DNA from 4 places in the Idiomarina sp. ST20R2A10 genome. Region 3 is predicted to be linked to each of the others. Evidence: predicted binding sites of a transcription regulator. Region 3 holds the regulator's gene; each other region holds the start of a gene.
The links. Region 3 encodes sigma-54, which starts transcription at its own class of promoters, with help from an activator protein. Its sites were predicted from a motif close to GTTGGCACGNNNNTNGNNT; they were not measured.
Positions count from the first base shown of each region.

Region 1: flgA (flagellar basal body P-ring formation chaperone FlgA) is a predicted target of sigma-54. The motif match lies at 2,584-2,602, and genes of this name have one in related genera.
Region 2: glnA (glutamate--ammonia ligase) is a predicted target of sigma-54. The motif match lies at 2,001-2,019, and genes of this name have one in related genera.
Region 4: flhA (flagellar biosynthesis protein FlhA) is a predicted target of sigma-54. The motif match lies at 1,682-1,700, and genes of this name have one in related genera.

Region 1 covers NZ_JBNIEY010000008.1:63,249-67,261, forward strand. Annotated here, with positions in the region: gene flgC (flagellar basal body rod protein FlgC) at 1-110, opposite strand, end outside; gene flgB (flagellar basal body rod protein FlgB) at 117-521, opposite strand; gene ACP7H9_RS11335 (CheR family methyltransferase) at 622-1,458, opposite strand; gene ACP7H9_RS11340 (chemotaxis protein CheV) at 1,614-2,549, opposite strand; gene flgA (flagellar basal body P-ring formation chaperone FlgA) at 2,712-3,434, shown strand; gene flgM (flagellar biosynthesis anti-sigma factor FlgM) at 3,551-3,874, shown strand; gene flgN (flagellar export chaperone FlgN) at 3,874-4,013, shown strand, end outside.
Region 2 covers NZ_JBNIEY010000004.1:43,224-47,236, forward strand. Annotated here, with positions in the region: gene typA (translational GTPase TypA) at 1-1,750, opposite strand, end outside; gene glnA (glutamate--ammonia ligase) at 2,061-3,470, shown strand; gene glnL (nitrogen regulation protein NR(II)) at 3,495-4,013, shown strand, end outside.
Region 3 covers NZ_JBNIEY010000005.1:47,943-51,955, forward strand. Annotated here, with positions in the region: gene ptsN (PTS IIA-like nitrogen regulatory protein PtsN) at 1-381, opposite strand, end outside; gene hpf (ribosome hibernation promoting factor) at 385-672, opposite strand; gene ACP7H9_RS08890 (RNA polymerase factor sigma-54) at 700-2,160, opposite strand; gene lptB (LPS export ABC transporter ATP-binding protein) at 2,182-2,907, opposite strand; gene lptA (lipopolysaccharide transport periplasmic protein LptA) at 2,909-3,451, opposite strand; gene lptC (LPS export ABC transporter periplasmic protein LptC) at 3,420-3,983, opposite strand; gene kdsC (3-deoxy-manno-octulosonate-8-phosphatase KdsC) at 3,980-4,013, opposite strand, start outside.
Region 4 covers NZ_JBNIEY010000008.1:37,439-41,451, forward strand. Annotated here, with positions in the region: gene flhA (flagellar biosynthesis protein FlhA) at 1-1,639, opposite strand, end outside; gene ACP7H9_RS11195 (prepilin-type N-terminal cleavage/methylation domain-containing protein) at 1,807-2,223, shown strand; gene ACP7H9_RS11200 (prepilin-type N-terminal cleavage/methylation domain-containing protein) at 2,217-2,717, shown strand; gene ACP7H9_RS11205 (hypothetical protein) at 2,730-2,924, shown strand; gene ACP7H9_RS11210 (PulJ/GspJ family protein) at 2,905-3,249, shown strand; gene ispH (4-hydroxy-3-methylbut-2-enyl diphosphate reductase) at 3,255-4,013, opposite strand, start outside.

The DNA.
Region 1 (4,013 bases), on a different contig from region 3:
CTGCTGCTAATTGAGTTAGCGTTTGCCAGGTTACTGGCCGTTGTATTCAGCCGTACAGACTGCGCACTCATGGCAGAACCGGTCACATTAAAAATATTAAACAGACTCATGACTTATTATCTCCCTTGTCCGCCCAGGGCTTTCTTCACACCGCTGATGCGGCCGTCAAGAAAGTTCATGGTCATTTCATACTCCAATGCATTTTGGGCATACAAGTTTTGTTCCAACTGCACATCAACGGTGTTGCCGTCGCCGGTATCCGGTTGAGATGGAGTGCGGAACTTCTCGGTTCCCTGGGGTTTTACTTCAACGCTGAAATGCTGTTCGTGAGTACGCGCCATTTTGTGGTTTTCCATACCGCGTTGCGCTTGCTGCAACGCTTGCTGGAAGTCCAGGCCTTTGGCTTTATAGCCGGGGGTATCGGCATTGGCAATATTGTTGGCAATAAGCTCCGCCCGCTGAGTGCGTACACCCAGCGTGTGTTGCTGTATTCCCATAAGCTTGTCCATGGAAAGTGCCATATTTTTGTCTCCACAGTGTTCGATAGTGAAGACAATGCAGGAAGTGTGCCAATTTAAAGAGGGGTTATTACTTTTTCAGGCGGATATTTCCTGTAGGAAACTATTTTCTTCGGTAAATGATACCTGGCTGGCAGCGGATCATCTCAAAATCCTCAGTAAGTCCGGAAATAGACTCAGAAGCACCAAGGAAAAGATAACCGCCGGGGTTCAGCGATTGCCGGAATTGGGCAATAATTTTCCGCTTTACTTCAGGGGCAAAGTAAATAAGGACATTGCGGCAAAAAATAACATCAAATTTGCCCAGCAGAGAATAGCTGTCCAGCAAGTTCAAATGACGGAAATGAATAAACTGTTTAAGCTCGTCTTTTACTCTCATGGAGCCGGCTTTCGTTTCGGCGTCCGTAAAAAACTTCTTTCGCCGTTCAGCCGACAAACCACGCGCAAGTGCCAGGCTATCGTACTCGCCAATGGCACACTGCTCGAGTACCTTATTGGAAATATCGGTTGCTGTTACTTTTATGCCAGCTCTTAGCCCACCCGGGTTCTTCGCCTTATACTCTAAGTACGTCATGGCAATAGAATAAGGCTCCTGCCCCGAGGAACAGGCGGCAGACCAAATCTTTAAAGGCCCGGCGTGATTTTTATATTCAGGGAGAATACGGTCATTCAAAATTTCAAACGGGTAAGTGTCACGAAACCATAAGGTTTCGTTGGTTGTCATGGCATCAATAACAGCCGCCCGCAAAGCCCGTTCACTTAGCTTCATTGAACGTTTTACAAGCTCCGCCAGCGAATCGATATTAAACCGGCCCATTAAAGGGCCTAACCGACTCTTCACCAGATACAGTTTACTCTCACCCAACACGATACCGCATTGATGCTCAAGGAACTGACGAAATTCCTGATACTCCGATAAACTTAATTCGCGATTTATCACGTTATATAAACAACTTCCGTTTCAGTTTCATTCGTTTCGTAGCCTGACGTTTAACGTCAGGTTCAATATTCTTACCCGGCACCTAAGTTTGCTACGAGACCGTAGCCTGACGTTCACGTCAGGTCGAATATCGCACCTGATGCAATAGCATCAGGCTACGCAATAACTTCTGTATTAAGCCATTTTTGTACGGCGGTCGCCAGTTCATCGGGATGAAACTTAGCAATAAAGTCATCGGCGCCCACTTTCTTCACCATAGCCTGATTGAATACACCACTCAATGATGTATGCAAAATAACATGGATATCACGTAAATCTGGGTCAGCTTTTAACTCGGCGGTAAGCGTATAACCGTCCATAACCGGCATTTCTACATCGGAGACCAAAACGGGCACATGAGGATGCACTAAGCCCCCCACTTCCTTGGCTTTATCTTTTAAGTAATCTAAAGCTTCTTTACCGTTCTTTTTGACTTCGAGCGTAATACCCAAAGACTGCAATGCACGTTTTATCTGGTTGCGGGCAACCGAAGAGTCATCCGTAATCAAAATGGTTAAATCTTCTTTTGCAACATTGATAGGTGCATTCGCGACTTCTTCGCTGACATCCATATTAGCCGGCATAATATCAGCTAATATGCGTTCCACATCAATAATTTCAATTAATTCATCTTCCACTTTGGTCACCGCGGTAAGATACGCATCTCTTCCGGTACCTTTGGGCGGCGGCATCACATCTTCCCAGTTGATGTTAATGATGCGATCAACCCCTTCAACCAAAAAGCCCTGAATGGTTCGGTTGTACTCAGCAATAATGACGAAACGATTCTGAATATCGGTTAGCGCCCGACCACCGGTCGCCATACTCAAGTCAATAATGGATATAGCCTGACCACGGATATGCGCAACGCCACGAACCAGAGGGTTACGATTAGGCATTGCGGTAAGTTTAGGGCATGGCAATACTTCGCGTACTTTAAATACGTTGATGCCGAAGCGCTGCCTACCGTTTAGATGAAACATTAATAGTTCCAGTCGGTTTTGACCGACCATTTGTGTGCGTTGATTCACTGAATCGAGAATGCTAGCCATTGTTCACTCCTGTTATGTGGCAGGCTACTTCTACTTCGGCACGGTATTTGCTTGTATCTACATTAACCATACTGAAACCATCGAACTGCCGATCTTTTGACGTTATACCGTTTTTTTCGGCACTCGACCAGATAACCTTAACGGATAACATCAGGAATTTTTATGATAGTACGTAAATCGCTGCTGATCAGTTCGATTTTTTTTATAGCTTGTAGCTTTAATTCCGTTAACGCAGAAACCAGAGGCTCGGAAGACAGTCAGCGTTTTAATTACAAAGCGTTACAGGAGCTGGCTCATAATTATGTAGAACAGCGGGTTTCAGCGCCGGATAATGGTCGTGTGGAAGTGGTTGCCAATAACCTCGACCCACGCATGGCTCCCAAAATTTGCTCGCAGCCACCAAAAGTTGGCCTGGCCACTAACGCCAACCTCGACAGCTACACCACCATTGAAATTGAGTGTGTGGCCTCAGCCAACTGGCGAACTTATGTACCCGTACGCATCTACCGCTACAAAAATGTTGTTACCGCGGCCTCACCTATGGCTCCGGGGCAAATGATAAGCGAAAGTGATTTAGTTTTTTCCGAAGTCGACCTTAACCGGGTTCGCTCCAATGTATTTACTGACATGACGGCTTTGGTTGGAGCGCGTATTAAAAAGCGCGTTGCCGCAGGTCAGGCAATAAGTGCCAGCGAGACATGTCTTGTATGTGAGGGGCAAAGCGTTACAATAGTTGCGCAAGATAAAACTTTGCGAATTACTGCAGCCGGAAGAGCCCTGGCTGATGGTCTCAAAGGTGAATCGGTTGTTGTTGAGAACGCGCGTTCGAACAAATCAATACAAGCGGTTGTCACAGGACTAAATGAAGTGACTGTTAATTTATAAAATGCTTAACAAGAACCTGACGTGAACGTCAGGCTACGTGCTAAAATTTTTATTAAAGTATTTTTAAGTGTGGTCGATAAGTAACCGAGACATATTATCTAGCGAGGCTAAAAACCATGTCAATTAACATTAACAATGCCGGGCTGAAAAATGCCAACATTGATAGCAAATCCAGCAGTCGTCAAGTACAGAGCGATGCTCCGGCGAAGCCTGCTGCGGTTTCGCAAAAAGGTGGTGAGGCCGTTTCGTTAACCAGCGAAGCGCAGCAACTGAATGGCTTACAGGAAAAAGCAATGAACAGCAGCGGCATTGACCAGGCCAAAGTTGATAAAATTAAAGCCGACATTGAAAGCGGCTCATACAAAATTAACGTTGAACAGCTGGCCAATAAACTGGCTCAGTTTGAGTCTGACCTGTTCAGTAACGGCAGCAACGAATAATGACCGTGTTGGCGCCTGTTAACGAGATATTACAGGATATGGCAGACTCGCTGGAAAACCTTGCGTTGTTACAACAACGTGAGCTTAATGCCATTGTCGAGCGCCAACACGCTGATGTTAATGCTATTGCCGACGCCAA
Region 2 (4,013 bases), on a different contig from region 3:
CCAGTTCATCGTCATTGATGAATTCCAGTGCTTGCTCCAACGTTAAACGAATTGGTGTACTTAAGGTCTGTGCTTCGTCAGTACCAGAAGCGCGTACGTTAGTCAGCTGTTTACCTTTCAGGCAGTTTACTGTCAGGTCGTTTGAACGGTTATGAATACCGATGATCTGGCCTTCATAAACTTCATCACCGTGTGATGCAAATAACTTACCGCGCTCCTGCAGGTTAAACAGTGAGTAAGTCAGAGCTTTACCCTGAGCATTTGAAATCAGTACACCGTTACTACGCTGACCGATGGTTCCGCCTTTGTGCGGACCGTAGTGGTCAAACGTATGGTACATAAGGCCAGTACCTGAAGTCAGTGTCATGAATTCTGTCTGGAAGCCAATCAAACCACGGCTTGGTACTTCAAAATCAACGCGAACGCGACCTTTACCGTCTGGTGTCATGTTGGTCATTTCGGCTTTACGCAAGCCTAATTTTTCCATAACCGCACCTTGATGCTGCTCTTCAATATCAACCGTCATGGTTTCATAAGGTTCCATTTTCTTACCATCTTCGTACTTGATGATAACTTCTGGACGAGAAACGGCTAATTCAAAACCTTCACGACGCATGTTTTCAATAAGAACACCTAAGTGAAGCTCACCACGGCCAGATACGCGGAAACGATCCGGGTTGTCAGTTTCTTCAACACGTAAAGCTACGTTATGAACCAACTCTTGTTGCAAACGTTCAAGAATTTGACGAGAAGTAACAAACTTTCCTTCTTTACCTGCGAAAGGTGAGGTGTTTACCTGGAAGGTCATAGTTACTGTTGGCTCGTCAACGGTCAGTGGCTTCATAGCTTCAGCTTTACCAACTGCACACACGGTGTCGGAGATTTTTAGCTCGCCCAGACCGGTAATGGCGCAGATGTCGCCTGCTGCAGCTTTGTCCGCTTCAATGCGGTCAAGACCCAGGTAGCTAAAGACTTTACCAATTTTTCCGTTACGTTCTTTGCCGTCGGCACCAACAATAGTCACTTGCTGGTTCACTTTAACGCTACCGCGGGTAACGCGACCAATACCAATAACGCCTAAGTAGCTCGAGTAATCAAGCTGTGACACCTGCATTTGCAGGTCGCTTTCAGGGTCAGCATCGGGATGGCTTACCTTACTAACGATAGTTTCGAACAATGGCGTCATGTCGCCGTCTTGATCTTCTATGTCTAATGATGCCCAGCCGTTAAGCGCTGATGCGTAAACTACCGGAAAGTCCAGCTGTTCGTCAGTAGCGCCCAGGTTATCAAATAAGTCGAATACCTGATCCATCACCCAGTCAGGGCGTGCACCAGGACGGTCAACTTTGTTAATAACAAGAATAGGGTTCAAACCATGAGAGAAAGCTTTCTGCGTGACAAATCGAGTTTGAGGCATAGGACCGTCAACGGCATCAACCACTAACAATACGGAGTCTGCCATAGAAAGTACGCGTTCAACTTCGCCACCGAAATCGGCGTGTCCCGGAGTATCCAGAATGTTGATGCGGTAATCTTGCCAGTTAACCGCGGTGTTTTTGGCGAGGATAGTAATACCACGTTCTTTTTCAAGATCGTTGGAATCCATAATACGGTCTTCTATTTCGCCACGGCTTTCTAAAGTGCCAGATTGTTGCAACAACTTGTCGACTAGGGTGGTTTTACCATGGTCAACGTGCGCGATAATCGCGATGTTGCGTAATTTTTCTATATCAAATACCTGAATTGTCATTAAGAACTGCCTGTAGTTGTCCGGGAATGAAACCCGTCCAAGGGGTTTTGTGAAAAATAGCGGCGTATTCTACCTTTTTGAGTTGGATTAAGAAAGACCTGATTGTTTTTTGTTCGTTATATTTTTATGACGTTATCTTAGAATGTTACTTTTGCACCAATTTTGTGCGTTATGCGCTATACTGGTGCGTATTAATTTACGCATTATAGTGCTAAATGAACTAACTTTATGAATATAAACAAAAAAGTCAGTTGGCACAGGCTTTGCTATACTCAAGCTGTATTTTTAGACGCTGTCTACGGAGGACAACATGTCAGCTAATAAGATTTTCGATACCATCAAAGAACACGACGTAAAATTCGTCGATTTACGCTTTACCGATACTAAAGGTAAAGAGCAACACGTCACTATTCCGGTGTCGCAAATCGATGAAGACTTCTTTGAAGAAGGTAAAATGTTTGATGGTTCATCTATTTCCGGCTGGAAAGGCATTAACGAATCAGACATGGTACTGATGCCAGACAACGAGTCTGCGGTGATTGATCCCTTTACTGATGAAGTCACATTGAATGTACGTTGTGACATTCTTGAGCCGGAAACTATGCAGGGCTATAGCCGTGACCCTCGTTCAATTGCAAAGCGTGCGGAAGATTTCCTGCGCTCATCAGGCATTGCAGACGACGCTTACTTCGGTCCGGAACCTGAGTTCTTCCTGTTCAACGACGTACGTTTCCACACAGACATGAGTGGTTCGTTCTACAAGATTGACGCGGAAGAAGCGAAGTGGAACTCAGGCCGTGAATATTCAGAAGGTAACCTGGCTCACCGTCCTGGAGTAAAAGGCGGCTACTTCCCGGTACCTCCGGTAGACTCAGCGCACGACATTCGTGGCACCATGAGCTTAGTAATGGAAGACATGGGTATGGTTGTTGAAGCCCATCACCACGAAGTAGCAACAGCAGGTCAGAACGAAGTGGCTACACGCTTCAATACTCTGACTAAGAAAGCTGATGAACTGCAGGTTTATAAGTATGTGGTGCATAACGTCGCGCACTCTTACGGCATGACCGCAACCTTTATGCCGAAGCCACTGGTTGGCGATAACGGCTCTGGCATGCACGTGCATATGTCACTGAACAAAGGCGGCGAAAACTTATTTGCCGGCGACCAGTACGCAGGCTTGAGCGAAACCGCGCTGTTCTATATTGGCGGTATTATTAAGCACGCACGTGCCATTAACGCTTTTGCGAACGCCTCTACTAACTCGTACAAGCGTCTGGTTCCTGGTTTTGAAGCACCGGTGATGCTGGCTTATTCCGCCCGTAACCGTTCGGCTTCTATCCGTATTCCATTGGTTTCCAGCGCGAAAGGTCGCCGTATTGAAGTGCGCTTCCCTGACCCAAGTGCGAACCCGTACCTGGCCTTTACTGCGCTGTTAATGGCTGGCCTTGACGGTATCCGTAACAAGATCCACCCTGGCGATGCCATGGACAAAGATTTATACAATCTGCCTCCTGAAGAAGCGAAAGACATTCCGACCGTTTGTCACTCACTGGAAATGGCTCTGGACGCGCTGGATAAAGACCGCGACTTCCTTAAGCAAGGCGGCGTTATGGACGACGACATGATTGATGCCTACATCGATCTTAAGTACAACGAAGTAGAGACATTGAAGAAGACTACCCACCCGGTAGAATTCGATATGTACTACAGCGTTTAATGGTTACTGGCCGGGTAAGGTGTCTTGCCTTACCCGGTTGCACCAACTTGGTGCGTAATTTATCCTGCCTTCGTGAACGATAGCGCGCTACTTAACCAACTACTCACAGGCATACTCATCCTCGATGATCGCCTGACCATCCGTTACGTCAATTCGTCTGCTGAATCCTTACTCGATCACAGTGCAAAACGCCTGTTGGGCGAACCTTTCACTGCGGCTTTTTATCAGTGTTCGCTGGCGTCAGAAACGCTGATGGAGTGCCTGAATAGCGAGCAAACGGTGCTGAATGCGGAAGCTCAGTTCGCGCTGCATTCCGGGCACAATATTCGGGTGGAAACCAGTATTCAAACAGTAGAGCAACCTTTTGGACGTGCTTTGCTACTGGAATTAAAACAAGTAGACCAGTTGCGGCGAATAAATCAGGAAGATCAACAGCGTAATCAGCTATTCGCTACCCAGCACTTATTGCGCGGTATGGCGCATGAAATAAAGAACCCTCTGGGAGGTTTACGCGGCGCTGCGCAGTTACTGGCACGGCAACTT
Region 3 (4,013 bases):
TTTGTCGTTCATTCTTCTGGCCACTGTGGCCAATGTTTGTAGATGGTTCTCGTGCTCTGACTCCGGCACCAGAAGCGCGAAGATAATATCGACAGGTTGGTTGTCAATAGAATCGAATTCGATAGGTTCGTCTAAGGTCAGTAATACCGCTACTGGGTGATTCGCATTAGGTAAACGGCCATGAGGAATTGCGATACCTAAGCCAATTCCCGTACTGCCTAAACGCTCACGGTTTAACAGGCTCTCAAAAATGTCATGACGGGTAATGCCAGACAGCTTAGGGGCTACGATTTGACTAATGGTTTCAAGTAGTCGTTTTTTACTTGCGCCCTCGACTGCACACTTGGTGCAGTCGGGGCTTAACAATTCACTCAGTTGCATGGATTAATGTTGTTTCATTTTCTCTTTGTGTTTAATCACCTGACGGTCCAGTTTATTAATTAAACCGTCGATGGCCGCGTACATATCTTCGTGTTTTGCGTCGGCGAAAAGCTCACCGCCATTCACGTGCAGCGTAGCTTCCGCTTTTTGAATCGTTTTTTCAACATTTAGGATGACGTGAACATTAGTTATATGGTCAAAATGTCTTTCCAGCTTGGCAAATTTTGTGTCCACGTAGTCACGCAGAGCTTCGGTAATATCGATGTGATGACCGGTCAAATTAATTTGCATAACGTCTTCCTTCTGCAGTTAACAAAGTTACAAAAGACTTTTGCGTTGGCTCGATGATGGAATGTTTAACGATTCCCGATACTTCGCAATTGTCCTTCTTGCTACTTGGATACCTTGTTCGGCTATCAGTTCAGCAATCTTACTGTCACTTAACGGTTTACTGCGATTTTCAGCAGCGACCATCTTCTTAATTAAAGCACGTATTGCCGTGCTTGAACACTCGCCACCGCCCTCTGTACTGACATGACTTGAGAAAAAATATTTCAACTCAAATACGCCACTTGGGCAGTGTAAGTATTTTTGTGTCGTTACGCGTGAAATCGTACTTTCATGCATATCCACGGCTTCTGCAACATCGTTCAGAACCATTGGCTTCATAGCTTCTTCACCATGCTCAAAAAAGCCCTGTTGGCGTTGTACTATGCAATTGGCCACTTTCAGCAGCGTATCGTTTCTGCTCTCCAGGCTTTTTATGAACCAGCGCGCTTCTTGCGTATGGTTTTTTATGTACTGGCTGTCGGCTACTGACTTTGTTGCTTTACTCAAGGCCGCGTATTCTTCGTTCACTTTTAGTTTAGGTACGCTATCCGGGTTTAATTCGACCATCCAACGACCATTTTTTTTAGTAACGGCCACATCGGGAATAACATATTCAACGGGTTGCTGCGCAACTTGCTCCCCCGGGTGCGGGTGCAACTGTTGAATTAATCGCATAGTTTGGCGTAAATCGTCTTCCGATAGCTTCAGTTTACGCTGAATGGTGCGAAAATCGCGACTGCCAAGTAAGTCCATATGTTCAGTCACTAAGCATAGAGCAACCTGCTTGTATTCAGTGTCGTCGCTCAGTTGGCGTAATTGAATGGCAAGGCACTCACTGACGCTGCGTGCGCCGACACCTATTGGGTCGAAATGCTGAATACGCTTAAGCACCATGCAGACTTCTTCTGCTTCCACTTCGGGCAGGCGCACAGCTTCAATAATTTCATTAACATCAACCATCAGATAGCCATTGTCGTCTATGGCTTCAATAATGGCTTCAGCTATGGCGGTGTCTTCTTCCGAAAAATGAGAAAGTTGCATTTGCCAAAGCAGGTGATCCTGCAAAGACTCGCTGGTAGAGCCTTGATAGACCTCAAAATCGCCGTCAAAGGATTTACCTGAAGAGGCTGCACCGTTGGCCGGGGTATGACTGGAGTAGGTGTCGTCCCAACTGCTGTCGACCGGCAGTTCGTCAGGCATTTCCTGGGTTTTTATAACGTCGGATGTTTCCCGTTGGCTGTCGTCTCTTTCTTCAATATTGCGAGTTTCGGGTTGGTCCGCGTCGTTACTCGTTTCACCTTCAACCTCCAGCAGCGGGTTGCTGTCTAATGCATCCTGAATTTCTGACTGAAGATCGAGCGAGGAAAGCTGCAGCAGGCGGATGGCCTGTTGGAGTTGTGGCGTCATGGTCAGGTGCTGACCAATTTTTAGCTGCAGACTTTGCTTCATAATGACTGTCCCGGTATCACGTTATAGGGTGAACTGCTCACCGAGGTAAACGTCTCTAACCTGTTGATTCGATAATATACTTTCTGCATCCCCACTGGCAATAAGCTCACCATGACTGACAATGTAAGCGTGTTCACAAACAGACAATGTCTCGCGCACATTGTGGTCGGTAATAAGTACACCAATACCACGTTGCTTTAAATGTTCAACAATCTTTTTAATATCAATAACCGAAATAGGGTCAACTCCGGCAAAAGGCTCGTCCAGCAAAATAAACGTAGGTTCCGCTGCCAAGGCGCGGGCAATTTCAACCCGACGGCGCTCACCACCTGAAAGACTCATGCCCTGACTGTTTGCTATGTGGCCTATGTGAAACTCTTCGAGCAAAGCATCAAGCTGTTCTTCACGCTCGTTGGTTGACAGTTCTTTACGAGTTTCCAGAATAGCCATTAAGTTATCGCGCACGGTCAATTTGCGAAAAATGGAAGCCTCTTGCGGCAAATACCCAATACCCCGGCGTGCCCGTTCATGCATTGGCAGCAAGGTAAGGTCATTGTCATCCAGCAGAATTTGGCCTTTATCGCTATTAACCAAACCGACTATCATATAGAAGGTTGTGGTTTTACCTGCACCGTTGGGGCCCAGTAAACCAATAACCTGCCCCTGACTAACTTCGAGGCTAACGTCTTTAACGACTTGTCGGCTTTTGTAGCTTTTGGCTAAATGTTTGACTCGTAAAGTTGCCATATTAAGGGTTCTCGTTATTTTTTTCGTCGGTATCGGTTTTTGGTTTAGGCGTAAAAATAGTGATAACACGGCTGTCTTCTTCACCTGAACTGCTTGCCGTTACCGTTTGTTTATTCAAATCATAGGTAATCAAACTGCCGCTTGAGCTACTGCTACCTTGAGAGATGCGAGCGTCGCCACTAAGCTCCAGTCGCTGTTCCGACTGAAAATAGGTGATTTTTTTTGCTTCAGCGTTAATTTCATTGCCGTCGTCCAGCGTCTGGCTGTAAGTAGCAGGAGTGCCTTCTGCTATAAAAATATCTGCTTGCTCGGCGCTTTCGCTGGCGGATGCTTCTAGTCGATCGGCGCGGATTAATAAGGTGCCCTGACGAATAATAACGTTGTCCGTTAAAACCAGGCGGTTATTTTTAATATCAAGCTCTTCCTTACTCGACTCAACTTCCATGGGTTTACTAAAGTCAGACTTGCCCTGAGCCATAACCGCTGAGGGTATTAAGGCAATCAGGATGAGTTTACTCAGCAGGCTGGAAAATCGTTTTAACATGTCTTTTTAGCTCCATTCGTTCAGCTTTCAGATCCGCAGTCATACCGTTCCCCCGAATTAATAGTCGAGGTCCGTGAATACTTACAGGATGTTCGGTGCTCATTGATTCATTTTTTAAATCAACAATCACGTACTCGGTTAACACTTGCTCGATGTGAGTATCCGGCTCTAAAGCAAGTATTTCAACATCATGCTCTAAAATCAGGGTTTGATCGTCGTAGAAAGTGCCTTGCGCGGCACTGACTTCCCAAAGCTCTTCGCCTTGTTCAGAAAAGACTGTGTAAACCGGACGCTTAAGTTCGGTCAGACCAATTTGGTTATAGTGAGACATTTTCTCAGATTTTATCTTGTGAGCCAGTAAACCGTCACTTTCGAAAATACGCGTTTCCAGCCCAAAAGCGGTAAAATCGGGCTGCATAGTGCGTGTTGTAGCCACGTTGTTACCATCAGCATCATCACTAAAAGGGCGCCAGACAAGCAATAGCCCGGCACCGAATAATAAAATTAGAATGACAGTAACGCGTCGACTCACACACTGGCTCCTGTAGCCAGGTGAAGTTGC
Region 4 (4,013 bases), on a different contig from region 3:
GTACTTTCACAAAGTTGCCCAGTGACAATAGATCCGGAATCAGCCCCTCAACCAGCTTAGGATGAGTACGCCCCAGACGATCCAGCAATTCTTGTGCTTCTTCGTGGCCCAGCAGCTGAGATGCATGGTTGGTTACAATCTGACTTAAGTGAGTAGCGACTACAGTTGCAGCGTCAACCACGGTATAACCCAGAGTTTGAGCGTGCTCGCGTTGCTCAGGACGGATCCAGACAGCATCCAGGCCAAAGGCCGGATCTTTTGTCTTCTCACCGTCCAGCTCACCGAATACCTGACCCGGGTTAATCGCCATCTCCCAGTCATGACGAATTTCAGCTTCACCCATGGTCACACCCATAAGAGTAATGCGGTAACTGTTGGGGCCTAAATCGAGGTTGTCCCGAATATGTACGGCCGGAACAAGAAAACCAAACTCTTGAGACTGCTTCTTACGTACACCTTTAATGCGTGACAGCAATTCACCGCCCTGCTGCTTATCCACCAAAGGAATTAAGCGATAACCAACTTCCAGACCTATAGTGTCAACGTGGCGTACGTCATCCCAGCTGAGCTCTTTTTGTTGCGCCTGCTGAACTTGCTGCTCCTGTTCTTTTTCAACCAGTTCGCCTTCTTCAGTCTTGGTTTTCTTAAGTTTAAAGTAAGCCGCGCCGGCTAACACCGCAGACATGCTTAAAAAGGCAAAATGCGGCATACCGGGAATAACCCCCATGGCAAACAATACCGCGCTGGTAATGACCAAAACCTTAGGGTTATCGAGCAATTGCAGAACAACTGCATCGCCCATGTCCTGGCTGTTATTTTCACGCGTAATGATAATGGCGGTCGCAACTGACAGTAACAATGACGGAATTTGTGCTACCAGGCCATCACCAATGGTTAACAGCGTATAAACTTCCACTGCCTCATTGAAGGTCAGACCGTACTGGATCATACCAATGAGCAGACCGCCGATAATGTTAATAAAGAGAATAAGGATACCGGCTATGGCATCCCCTTTTACGAACTTACTGGCACCATCCATGGAGCCGTAAAAGTCAGCCTCACGGGTTACATCGCTGCGTCGTGCTTTGGCTTCTTCCTGGTTAATTAGGCCCGCGTTAAGGTCAGCGTCAATGGCCATTTGTTTACCAGGCATAGCGTCAAGGGTGAAGCGAGCGGTTACTTCTGAAATACGGCCGGCGCCTTTAGTAATAACCACAAAGTTAATAATAACCAGAATGGCGAACACCACCAGGCCGACAGTGTAGTTACCACCTATGACCACGCTACCAAAAGCTTCAATAACAGAGCCTGCAGCACCTGGCCCGTTATGCCCTTCTAATAAAACAATACGCGTAGAGGCAACGTTAAGGCTTAAGCGTAGTACCGTAGCAATAAGCAAAACGGTAGGAAAAGCGGCGAAATCCAGCGGACGTTGGGTATAAACCGCCACCAGCATAACTACCAGTGACAAAGTAATTGAAAATGAAAAGAGAACATCCAGCACCACAGCCGGAATTGGCAAAACAATCATCGCCAGAATGGCCATAATGGCCAAGGGTGTTCCAAAACCTTTGATCAGATGCGCATTGTTCTGCGTGAAATTTCTAAAATTTACTAACTTTTCGGCACCGCCCGCCATACGTCTTCCTGTTGCGTCAAAAAGTTGAACCTGCGGTGTTTTATTCAAGAATCGAGCCAGCTTTCGTTTTATTCGGAGGTTATCTTACATTCGTTTCAGTTGGGGCTTACAGACAAAGCTTAAACAGCTTCTATACTCGTTGCTCTTCTTCAAAATAATGTGTTTTTATGCGCGGTTACTCTCTTATGGAATTGGTCGTGGCAATGGCTGTCAGTGCGGTGCTTGGTGCTTCTGCCCTGCCAATATTTACTCAGCAGACAGAGTCTTTGTTGCTTCAAAAAGAGGCTGGCCGCTGGCTGTCTTATTTGCAGCTGGTAAAAGCCAGGTCCATAGCAAATAAGGAATCTATCGAAGTTGACTTAGTTACATTTAGCCGTGACTCGCAAACCTCAGGTATTCAAACCGAATACACTTACAGTTCTTCCGCGTCGCTTACTTTTTATGGAGAGTCATCTGCCGCGACACCCGGACATATCAAACTAATAGGTAAAAGCCGACAGATAAAAGTCATCATCAGCAGTGTCGCTCGTATTCGTTTGTGCTTAAGTGAAGGTGACTCACTTCCGGGAATCCCCCCATGTTAATAGTTTCTGAGCGCGGCAGTAGTTTAGTAGAAGTTCTTATAGCTTCGGCTATTGGCGCGATAGTTGTTCTGGCAGCACAGCAGCAAATGCAATGGCAAACAGGAGTGCAACACCGTAAGCTAATGCAGGTCAATTTACTATTAAGTGCTCAGTCAGTCGCAAATCAGTTTTTTGAAACCTTAAAAAATACCGCCGCAACGCAAATTTCAAACCCTCAGAGCAATTGCTATTTGTTTCCTCAGCAAAATGGAGGCTCGCCCGGCTTCAGGGTCAGGAATGAACAGCTACAGCATAACTCAATGACTCTCGATTGCGCCGGGTATGGCTGGCAATCCCTAACCGATAAGTCTCAATTCAAAGTCACGCAATTTACTGCTGACTCTTACGCTCCGGAATCTGGTAGTGGGCTATCAAAACTCGTTGTAACTTTTACCGTTACTCACAATGCTCAGGCACATGTTTTCAAACGAACAATCACTCCTCTGGTTAACTAAATGGAGCTTACTATGAACGCGAAAGGATTCGCTCTGATACTCACCTTAGTAACACTTATAAGTTTGAGCTCGGCCAGTTTAGCTGCACTGCTTTTCTACGCGCAAATGACAGAGGCTCAGCAACATCATCAATGGCTACAACTTTCTCAACAACTTCAGCAAGATTTCGAAGCAGAGCGCAGGGCTTATGAACTGTCACAAGAATAAAGGCTTTTCTCTGGTTGAAGTGTTGGTCGGAGCTGCACTAGTAGCTCTTTGGTCCGTCAGTAGCCTGCGGCTTTTACAGGTTGGATTATCGGCGATTGACCATGCCCACACAAAAGCGAAGGCTGTGGAGGTTTTGATGACTTATTTAAGTGAGGCTCAACAAACGTGGACTCAAGGCAATAATCCAAAACTATCAAAGGAAACAGGGCAGCTTCATTTAACAGCAGAGTTAACCCCTATAGATCAGTTCAACGCGACCATCGAGGTAACCGTTTACTGGGGAAATGATAACGAGCTCGCCCAGACATTCTGGCTTTCCCGATAACCAGTTTAACCTACCGGGTGCGGCCTTAGCTCTGGTGGAATTGAAAAGGTAATATTCTCTTCGCGCCCGCTTAGTTCTACTGCGGTTTTACCGCCCCATTCCTGTAGCTTAGCAATCACTTCTTTGACCAGAACTTCAGGTGCAGAAGCGCCAGCGGTGACTGCGACCTTCTCATGCCCCTCTAACCAGGCTTTATCAATACAGCTGGCGTCATCAATTAGGTATGCCGGGGTTCCCATTTTCTCGGAAAGCTCGCGTAAGCGGTTTGAGTTTGAGCTGTTGCGCGCGCCCACCACCAACATGACATCAGCGTCGCTGGCTAATTCGCGTACCGCATCCTGACGGTTTTGAGTGGCATAGCATATATCGTCTTTGCGTGGCCCGTTTATCTCTGGGAACTTTTGACGCAAGGCATCTATTACGTCGGCCGTGTCATCAACCGATAAGGTGGTCTGGCTCATGTAATGCAGGTTACCGGGATCTTTCACTTCCAGCTTGGCAACATCTTCCGGCGACTCCACCAAATAAATGCCACCCTCAGAATTATTATATTGGCCCATAGTCCCTTCAACCTCAGGGTGTCCTGCGTGACCAATTAAAATGCATTCATGCCCTTTACGGCTAGCACGGGTAACTTCCATATGGACTTTCGTCACTAATGGACAGGTAGCATCAAATACTCGTAAACCGCGGTCCTTAGCTTCCTGCCGGACCGCTTGAGAAACGCCATGGGCGCTGAAAATCACAATTTGATCGTCCGGTAC